Regions from separate parts of the Blastococcus sp. SYSU DS0616 genome, predicted to be linked through region 2. Evidence: predicted binding sites of a transcription regulator. Region 2 holds the regulator's gene; each other region holds the start of a gene.
The links. The regulator LexA, encoded in region 2, represses DNA repair genes until DNA is damaged. The targets are predictions, from matches to a motif close to TCGAACANNTGTTCGA.
Positions count from the first base shown of each region.

Region 1: a site for LexA is predicted at 1,135-1,150, ahead of recA (recombinase RecA). Genes of this name have one in related genera too.
Region 3: a site for LexA is predicted at 1,185-1,200, ahead of ACI79K_RS11770 (DUF6504 family protein). Genes of this name have one in related genera too.

Region 1 covers NZ_JBJHAJ010000038.1:4,079-6,335, forward strand. The annotation lists gene recA (recombinase RecA) at 1-1,013, opposite strand, end outside; gene ACI79K_RS19625 (DUF3046 domain-containing protein) at 1,190-1,384, opposite strand; gene ACI79K_RS19630 (MFS transporter) at 1,531-2,257, opposite strand, start outside.
Region 2 covers NZ_JBJHAJ010000001.1:331,658-333,914, forward strand. The annotation lists gene ACI79K_RS01595 (LysM peptidoglycan-binding domain-containing protein) at 1-50, opposite strand, end outside; gene lexA (transcriptional repressor LexA) at 472-1,239, shown strand; gene ACI79K_RS01605 (hypothetical protein) at 1,243-2,257, opposite strand, start outside.
Region 3 covers NZ_JBJHAJ010000013.1:72,668-74,924, reverse strand. The annotation lists gene ACI79K_RS11780 (DNA polymerase III subunit alpha) at 1-269, opposite strand, end outside; gene ACI79K_RS11775 (SAV_6107 family HEPN domain-containing protein) at 266-775, opposite strand; gene ACI79K_RS11770 (DUF6504 family protein) at 775-1,098, opposite strand; gene ACI79K_RS11765 (YbaK/EbsC family protein) at 1,334-1,882, shown strand; gene ACI79K_RS11760 (GNAT family N-acetyltransferase) at 1,879-2,257, shown strand, end outside.

The DNA of each region.
Region 1 (2,257 bases), on a different contig from region 2:
GCCGGAGCGTCCAGCGTCGGGCCGATGCCCAGCTTCTCCTTGACCTTCTTCTCGATCTCGTCGGCGAGGTCGGGGTTGTCCTTCAGGAAGTTGCGGACGTTCTCCTTGCCCTGGCCGAGCTGGTCGCCCTCGTAGGTGTACCAAGCACCGGACTTCTTCACGATGCCCTGCTCGACACCGGCGTCGACGATGCCGCCCTCGCGGCTGAAGCCCTGGCCCCACAGGATGTCGAGCTCGGCCTGCTTGAACGGCGCGGCGACCTTGTTCTTGACCACCTTGATGCGGGTGCGGCTGCCGATCGCGTCGGTGCCCTGCTTGAGGGTCTCGATACGACGGACGTCGAGCCGCACCGACGAGTAGAACTTCAGCGCCCGGCCACCGGTGGTGACCTCGGGCGAGCCGTAGACGACGCCGACCTTCTCGCGCAGCTGGTTGATGAAGATCGCCGTCGTGCCGGAGTTGCTCAGCGCACCGGTGATCTTGCGCAGCGCCTGGCTCATCAGGCGGGCCTGCAGACCCACGTGGCTGTCACCCATCTCGCCCTCGATCTCGGCGCGCGGCACCAGGGCCGCGACGGAGTCGATGACGATGATGTCGAGCGCGCCGGAGCGGATCAGCATGTCCGCGATCTCCAGCGCCTGCTCACCGGTGTCGGGCTGGCTGACCAGCAGGGCGTCGGTGTCCACGCCGATGGCGCGGGCGTACTCCGGGTCGAGGGCGTGCTCGGCGTCGATGAACGCGGCGATGCCGCCGTTGGCCTGGGCGTTGGCCACCGCGTGCAGGGCGACCGTGGTCTTACCGGAGGACTCCGGCCCGTAGACCTCGATGACCCGGCCGCGGGGCAGGCCACCGATGCCCAGCGCGATGTCGAGGGCGATCGAGCCGGTCGGGATGACCTTGATGGCCACCTCGGGGCTGTCGCCCAGCCGCATCACCGAGCCCTTGCCGAACTGCTTGTCGATCTGGGCGAGGGCCATGTCGAGGGCCTTGTCGCGGTCGAGCGTTGCTGGCATGGTGCGTCACCTTCGGTTCGCGAGAAGCGGGTCGGGACCGACGCTAGGGCGAGGCACCGACAGTTTCCGGATTGCGGGGCGGGATGTGGAGGAGCGGCCGCCCTGTGGACGTCACAGTAGGCCGAACACCTGTTCGACTGCCAGGCCGACACGCCGACCCGGCCGTGGGCGTCGTCTCAGCGCTCCTTGACGGGCACGTCGAAGTCCTCGCAGATGGCCAGCCACACCTTGCGGACCGGCACGCCCTCGTCGATGGCGTCCACGGCGGTGCGGCCGCCCAGGGTGGAGAAGACGTGGTCGCGCGCCACGCTCTGGGCGCGCATGGACCCGAACTGACCGTCGAGCCGGGACCAGAACTCCTGCAGGCGCACACCCCGACGCTAACCCGCCGGGCCCCGCTCGCGCCGGTGCCGCCCTAGGCTGGCGCGCATGATCCCGGGCACCGGCTCCGCGACGCTCGACACCGTCCTCGAGATCGGCATCGTCGTCGCGCTCGTCGCGATCATCGTGGTGCTGATCAGGAACTACCGCGGGCGCTGACCCGCGTCCCGAGCCACACAACCACCAGCGGGAGCACCAGCGCGGCGGACACGGCGGACACCAGGCCGAACCCGCCCCAGGCGAGGAGCGGCCCCCCGACCACCCCCGCCAGCGCGGCCCCGAGCCCCATCAGCAGGTCGGTGCCGCCCTGCGCGGTCGGCCGCAGCTCCGGGCCGACCGACGCGGTGACCAGCGCCGACCCCGCGATCAGCCCGCACGACCAGCCCAGGCCGAGCAGCAGCAGGCCGGCGCCCAGCTGCACCGAGTCGGCGGGGGCCGCCGTCCCCGACACGGCGGCCGCGGCCAGGAGCAGCACGGCGCCCAGGGCCACGACCGTCGGCGCGCCGACCCGGTCGGCGAGCATGCCGACCAGCGGGGAGAACAGGTACATGCCGGCGACGTGCACGCTGATCACCAGGCCGACGAGGCGGAGCACCGTCCCCTCGGGCCCGCCCGCGTGGCCCATGTGCACCGGCGTCATCACCATGACCCCGACCATGACCGAGTGGGCGACCACGACCGCGGTGATCCCCAGCCGCCCGGCCGGGGTCGCCCACACCGCCCGCAGAGCGGCCCCGGTGGCGTGCCGCGGCCGGGGACCGCCGCCGCCTCCGCCGAGCGCCCGGGCCACGAGCAGCGGATCGGGCCGCAGGAGCAGCAGGAAACCCACGGCGACGAGCGCGAACACGACCGCCGACACCACG
Region 2 (2,257 bases):
ACGAGCACGCGACGGCCGCGCGACGTCAACCGGAGCGGCGGCTGCTCCACCCGCCCCCGACACCCCCGGCCGGGCGACCGCCCCACCGTCGCCCGCGGGCCGCTCGTCCTGCCGCGAGCCGGCGCGGGCAGAGGTTCGGGCAGCTCCGCGTAGGAGCGAGGTGGCGGGAGCACCCGGAGATGCCGGGCGGGTGGCGGACCGGCGCGCCGCTCCCCCGGGTCGACCGGCACCTGGCCGCAGACCCGCAGTGCCGTGCTGCTCGTCATGTGTTCAGCCCTCCTGGCCGGCACCCGCCGGACCCGAACGTGTGTTCGATTCGAACGCCTGTCCGATGTCTACCGGATGGGACCGACACTTGGGGAGCGACACGGGAAAGTTTCGAACACCTGTTTGAAGTGGCCGCCGATCGGCGCTACCGTTCCTCCGACGACGAGGGTCGAGAGCTGCGCGGGCAGCCGGCGAGGAGGAGACGTGGCGGACTCGAGCAGGACGTCCGGCAACCGGGGCGGCACCGCGGGCGTGGCCCCGGGGACGGCGGACGGTTCGGCGTCGGTACGGGCCTTTCCCGACCGCGCGGCCGATGGGGACGGGCTCACCCAGCGGCAGCGGCGGGTGCTCGAGGTGATCCGCGACTCCATCGACCGGCGCGGCTACCCCCCGTCGGTGCGTGAGATCGGCGAGGCCGTCGGGCTGTCCTCGGCGTCCTCGGTCGCGCACCAGCTTTCGGTGCTGCAGAAGAAGGGCTGGCTGCGGCGCGACCCCAACCGGCCGCGCGCCCTGGACGTGCGACTGCCCGGGGATGCCGGCCGGGCCACCGCGGCACCGGTCGAAACCCCCGTGGTCGGCGACGGCGTGCAGGCCGCCGCGCCCGCCTACGTCCCGCTCGTCGGCCGGATCGCCGCCGGTGGCCCGGTGCTCGCCGAGCAGGCGGTGGAGGACGTCTTCCCGCTGCCGCGCGAGCTGGTCGGCGAGGGAACCGTCTTCATGCTCAAGGTGGCCGGCGACTCGATGGTCGAGGCCGCCATCTGCGACGGCGACTGGGTCGTCGTCCGCCAGCAGCCGACCGCCGAGAACGGGGAGATCGTGGCGGCGATGATCGACGGCGAGGCGACGGTGAAGACCTACAAGCGCCGGGACGGTCACGTGTGGCTGCTGCCGCACAACCCGGCCTACGAACCGATCCCCGGAGACGAGGCGACGATCCTCGGGCGGGTGGTGTCGGTCCTGCGCCGGGTCTGAGGGTCAGGTCCGGCGGCGCAGTTTCCCGCCCACCCAGACCACGAGAGTGGCGACGACGGCGGCGATCAGCGCCGAGGCGATCGGCGAGCGGTCCGAGCGGGCGAGTTCCGCGAAGGACGGCAGCGGGTCCTCCGCGGGAGTCGGGCTCGCGGCGGCGGTCGCGGCGGGCAGGGGAACCACGGTGACGGCGCTGGGCAGGCCCTCGCTCGCGACCACGAGCGCCCGGTTGTCGGCGGAGAAGCTGACGGCCTCGCCCTGCGGCGACTCGGGGAGCGCCACCCGCACCGGTTCGCCGGCCAGCGCACCGGGCACGTCCGAACCGGACAGCGGCCACACGTAGGCGTCCGTGTAGGTGCGCAGCGCCAGTGCGCTCCCGTCGCCGGCGACCGCACCTCCGGTGATCAGCAACTGCCCCGCACGACCCACGGGGCCACCCGGGGTTCCGGTGAGGGTGACGTTGACCGTGCCCACCCGCTCCATCGGCACAGTGCCGCCGTCGACGAGCGCGGCGGCGGGCCGGTAGACCCCGCTGGAGCCGAGCACTTCCTTGGTCACGAGGTACGGCGTCCCGTCCGGGGCCAGGAGCAGCGCCTCGGCGTCGTGCGCGCCGTCGGGGTAGGTCAGCCGATGCAGCGCTGCCGCGCCGTCGGGCCGGAGGACATGCAGCGCGACGGTGGCACGGCTCGTGCCGTTGTCACCGGTGTCGGCGATCCAGACGCTCCCGTCCGAGCCGACGCCGAGGTCTTCGGGGTCGAAGGGGTCCGCGGCCCCGGCCTGCACGTCGACCACCGCACAGGCGGCATCGAGCCCGAGGACTTCGACCCGGTCACCGCCGTCGTTGAGGGCGAGCATCTGCTCTCCTACCACCACCAGGCCGGACAGCTCGGCGAGTCGGGGGTCCGTGATGGCGCACCGGACCTCCGGCGCCGGCTCCTCCGCCGACGCGGACGCGGGGACGAGCACGGCCAGGGCGCCGGTCAGGGCGCTCGCGACGACGAGCCGACGCCGCCGGGCGCGG
Region 3 (2,257 bases), on a different contig from region 2:
TCCTCCCCCAGCACGTGCGCGAGCGCCGGCGGCACGCTGGTACCCAGCGCCGGCGCCACCGCCAGGTCGACCCCGAAGATCGGCCGCACCCCGGCCGACCGGCAGGCCAGCGCGAACTTCACCGCGCCGTAGAGCCCGTCCCGGTCGGTCAGGGCCAGCGCCGGCATGCCGTGCTCGGCGGCCCGGGCCACCAGATCGGCGGGGTGGTTGGCCCCGTACCGCATGGAGTAGCCGGAGGCGACGTGCAGGTGGACGAAGGGGTCACTCACGTCCGGGACCCGGTGGACCGGGACCCCGACCGGGACGGCGCCCCGCCGACCACGTGCGGCCTCGGGTAGCGGGGCGGCTCGGGCGGTGCGTCGACCCCGAGCCCGGCCTCGACCACGGCGAGGAAGCCCCGCACGTCACGGACCAGGTCGTCGGCCTCCCGCTCGGTGACCGCCCGGGACAACCCCGCCTCCGCCGCGGCGCGTTTGGCCGCACCGGCGGCGAAGAAGGTGGCCCACTCCCCCAGTTCGGGGGCGACCTGCCCCAGCAGGACCCAGGCGCTGCGCGGCCGCCGGCGGCCGCCCTCGGGACGGGTGCGGGCGGCCAGCACCGCGGCGGCGGCCCGGAGCGCCGCCAGGTGCGCGGTGGCGTACCGCTCCCGCGGATCGGTGGCCGCGGCCGCCTCGGCCAGGCCGCGGTGCGCCTGGCGGAGCAGCCCGGCGGCCGCGGCGGGCAACGCGGGCGGCAGCGGCAGCTGGCCGGCCGGCACGGCTCGTGCGGCGCCCATCAGTCGTGCACCCGGACGAGCCACCAGCGGTTGCCGGCGGCGTCCCACGTCAGGTCGTAGACGCCGGCGAAGCTCATCCGGGACCGCCCGGCCCGCACCGCCTCCACCCGCCAGACCTCACGGGGCGCCACCAGGTCGTCGGACGCACCGCCCGCCTCCGCGTCCCGCAGCCACCACGGCGCGGTCTCCAGCCAGGAGTCGAGCAGCTCGCCCACGACGTACCGGGACTGCCCGCGCCAGAACTGCACCGGCCCCAGCGGGCCGCGCTCGACCTGCACCTCTTCGCCGGCCCGACCGACGACCTCACCGAGCACCCGGCTCATGACAGCCTCCCCACGCCTCACCCCGCGCGCACGCCCGCCACCCCACCGGCGGGGAAGAGAGCCGGGAAGGACGGGCCGGACGTCGTTCGAACACGCGTTCGAACGACGACCAGTAGACCCGAGCGCCCACCCCTCGTCAAGCCGGGCCACGGCGTGTCCGTCGACCGCGCCCGCACCCCCCGCCGGACGGGACACACCGGGCGCGCCTCTTTCCGGGCGGTGGCAGGATCAGTGCATGAGCCCACCCCCGCACCCCCGGGTGGCCGCCGTCGCCCGGGCCCTCGCCGCGGCCGGCGCCGAGGGTGAGGTGAGAGTCCTCCCCGCCGAGGTCCGCACCGCGGCCGCAGCCGCCGCCGCGCTGGGCGTGCCGGTCGGTGCGATCGTCAACAGCCTGCTCTTCCTCGCCGACGGCGCGCCCCTGCTCGTCCTCACCAGCGGCGCGCACCGCGTCGACGTCGTCCAGGTCGCGGCGCTGCTCGGCGTCGGCTCCCTGGCGCCCGCCCCCGCGGACGTCGTCCGCGAGCACACCGGCCAGCCCATCGGCGGGGTGGCCCCGGTGGGGCATCCGGCCCCCCTCGGCACCCTCGTCGACGTGGAGCTCGCCCGGTACGACCGGCTGTGGGCCGCGGCGGGGCACCCGACGGCGGTCTTCCCGACCAGCTACGACGAGCTGCTCCGCATCACCGCCGGCACCGCGGCCGAGGTGGGCGGCGGTCCGCTCGACGGGACCGCCACGACGGTCGGCGGCGGCGACCTGTCGGACGCCACCGGGGTCGCGCCGTGACGGGCACCCGCCCGGCCACCCGGATCCTCGAGCTCCCCGTCCCCTGGATGCGGGAGCACATGCACGAGGTGCTGGCCATCTACGGGCTGGCCATGGGCTACGACTCCGGCATCGTCGCCGGCCGGTACGGCTACGCGATCCAGCACACCGAACGGCCCGGCTTCCGCGCCGTCGGGGCCTTCGCGCAGACCCCGGAGGGCGAGCGGCTGGTCGGCTTCGGGTACGGCTACCTCATCGCCCCCGGGCAGTGGTGGCACGACCAGGTGCGCGCGGCGCTGGACCGCCGCACGGCGAAGAAGTGGCTGCCCGGCGCCTTCGAGGTCTGCGAGCTGCACGTCCACCCCGACGCGCAGAGCCAGGGGCTGGGCCGGCGGC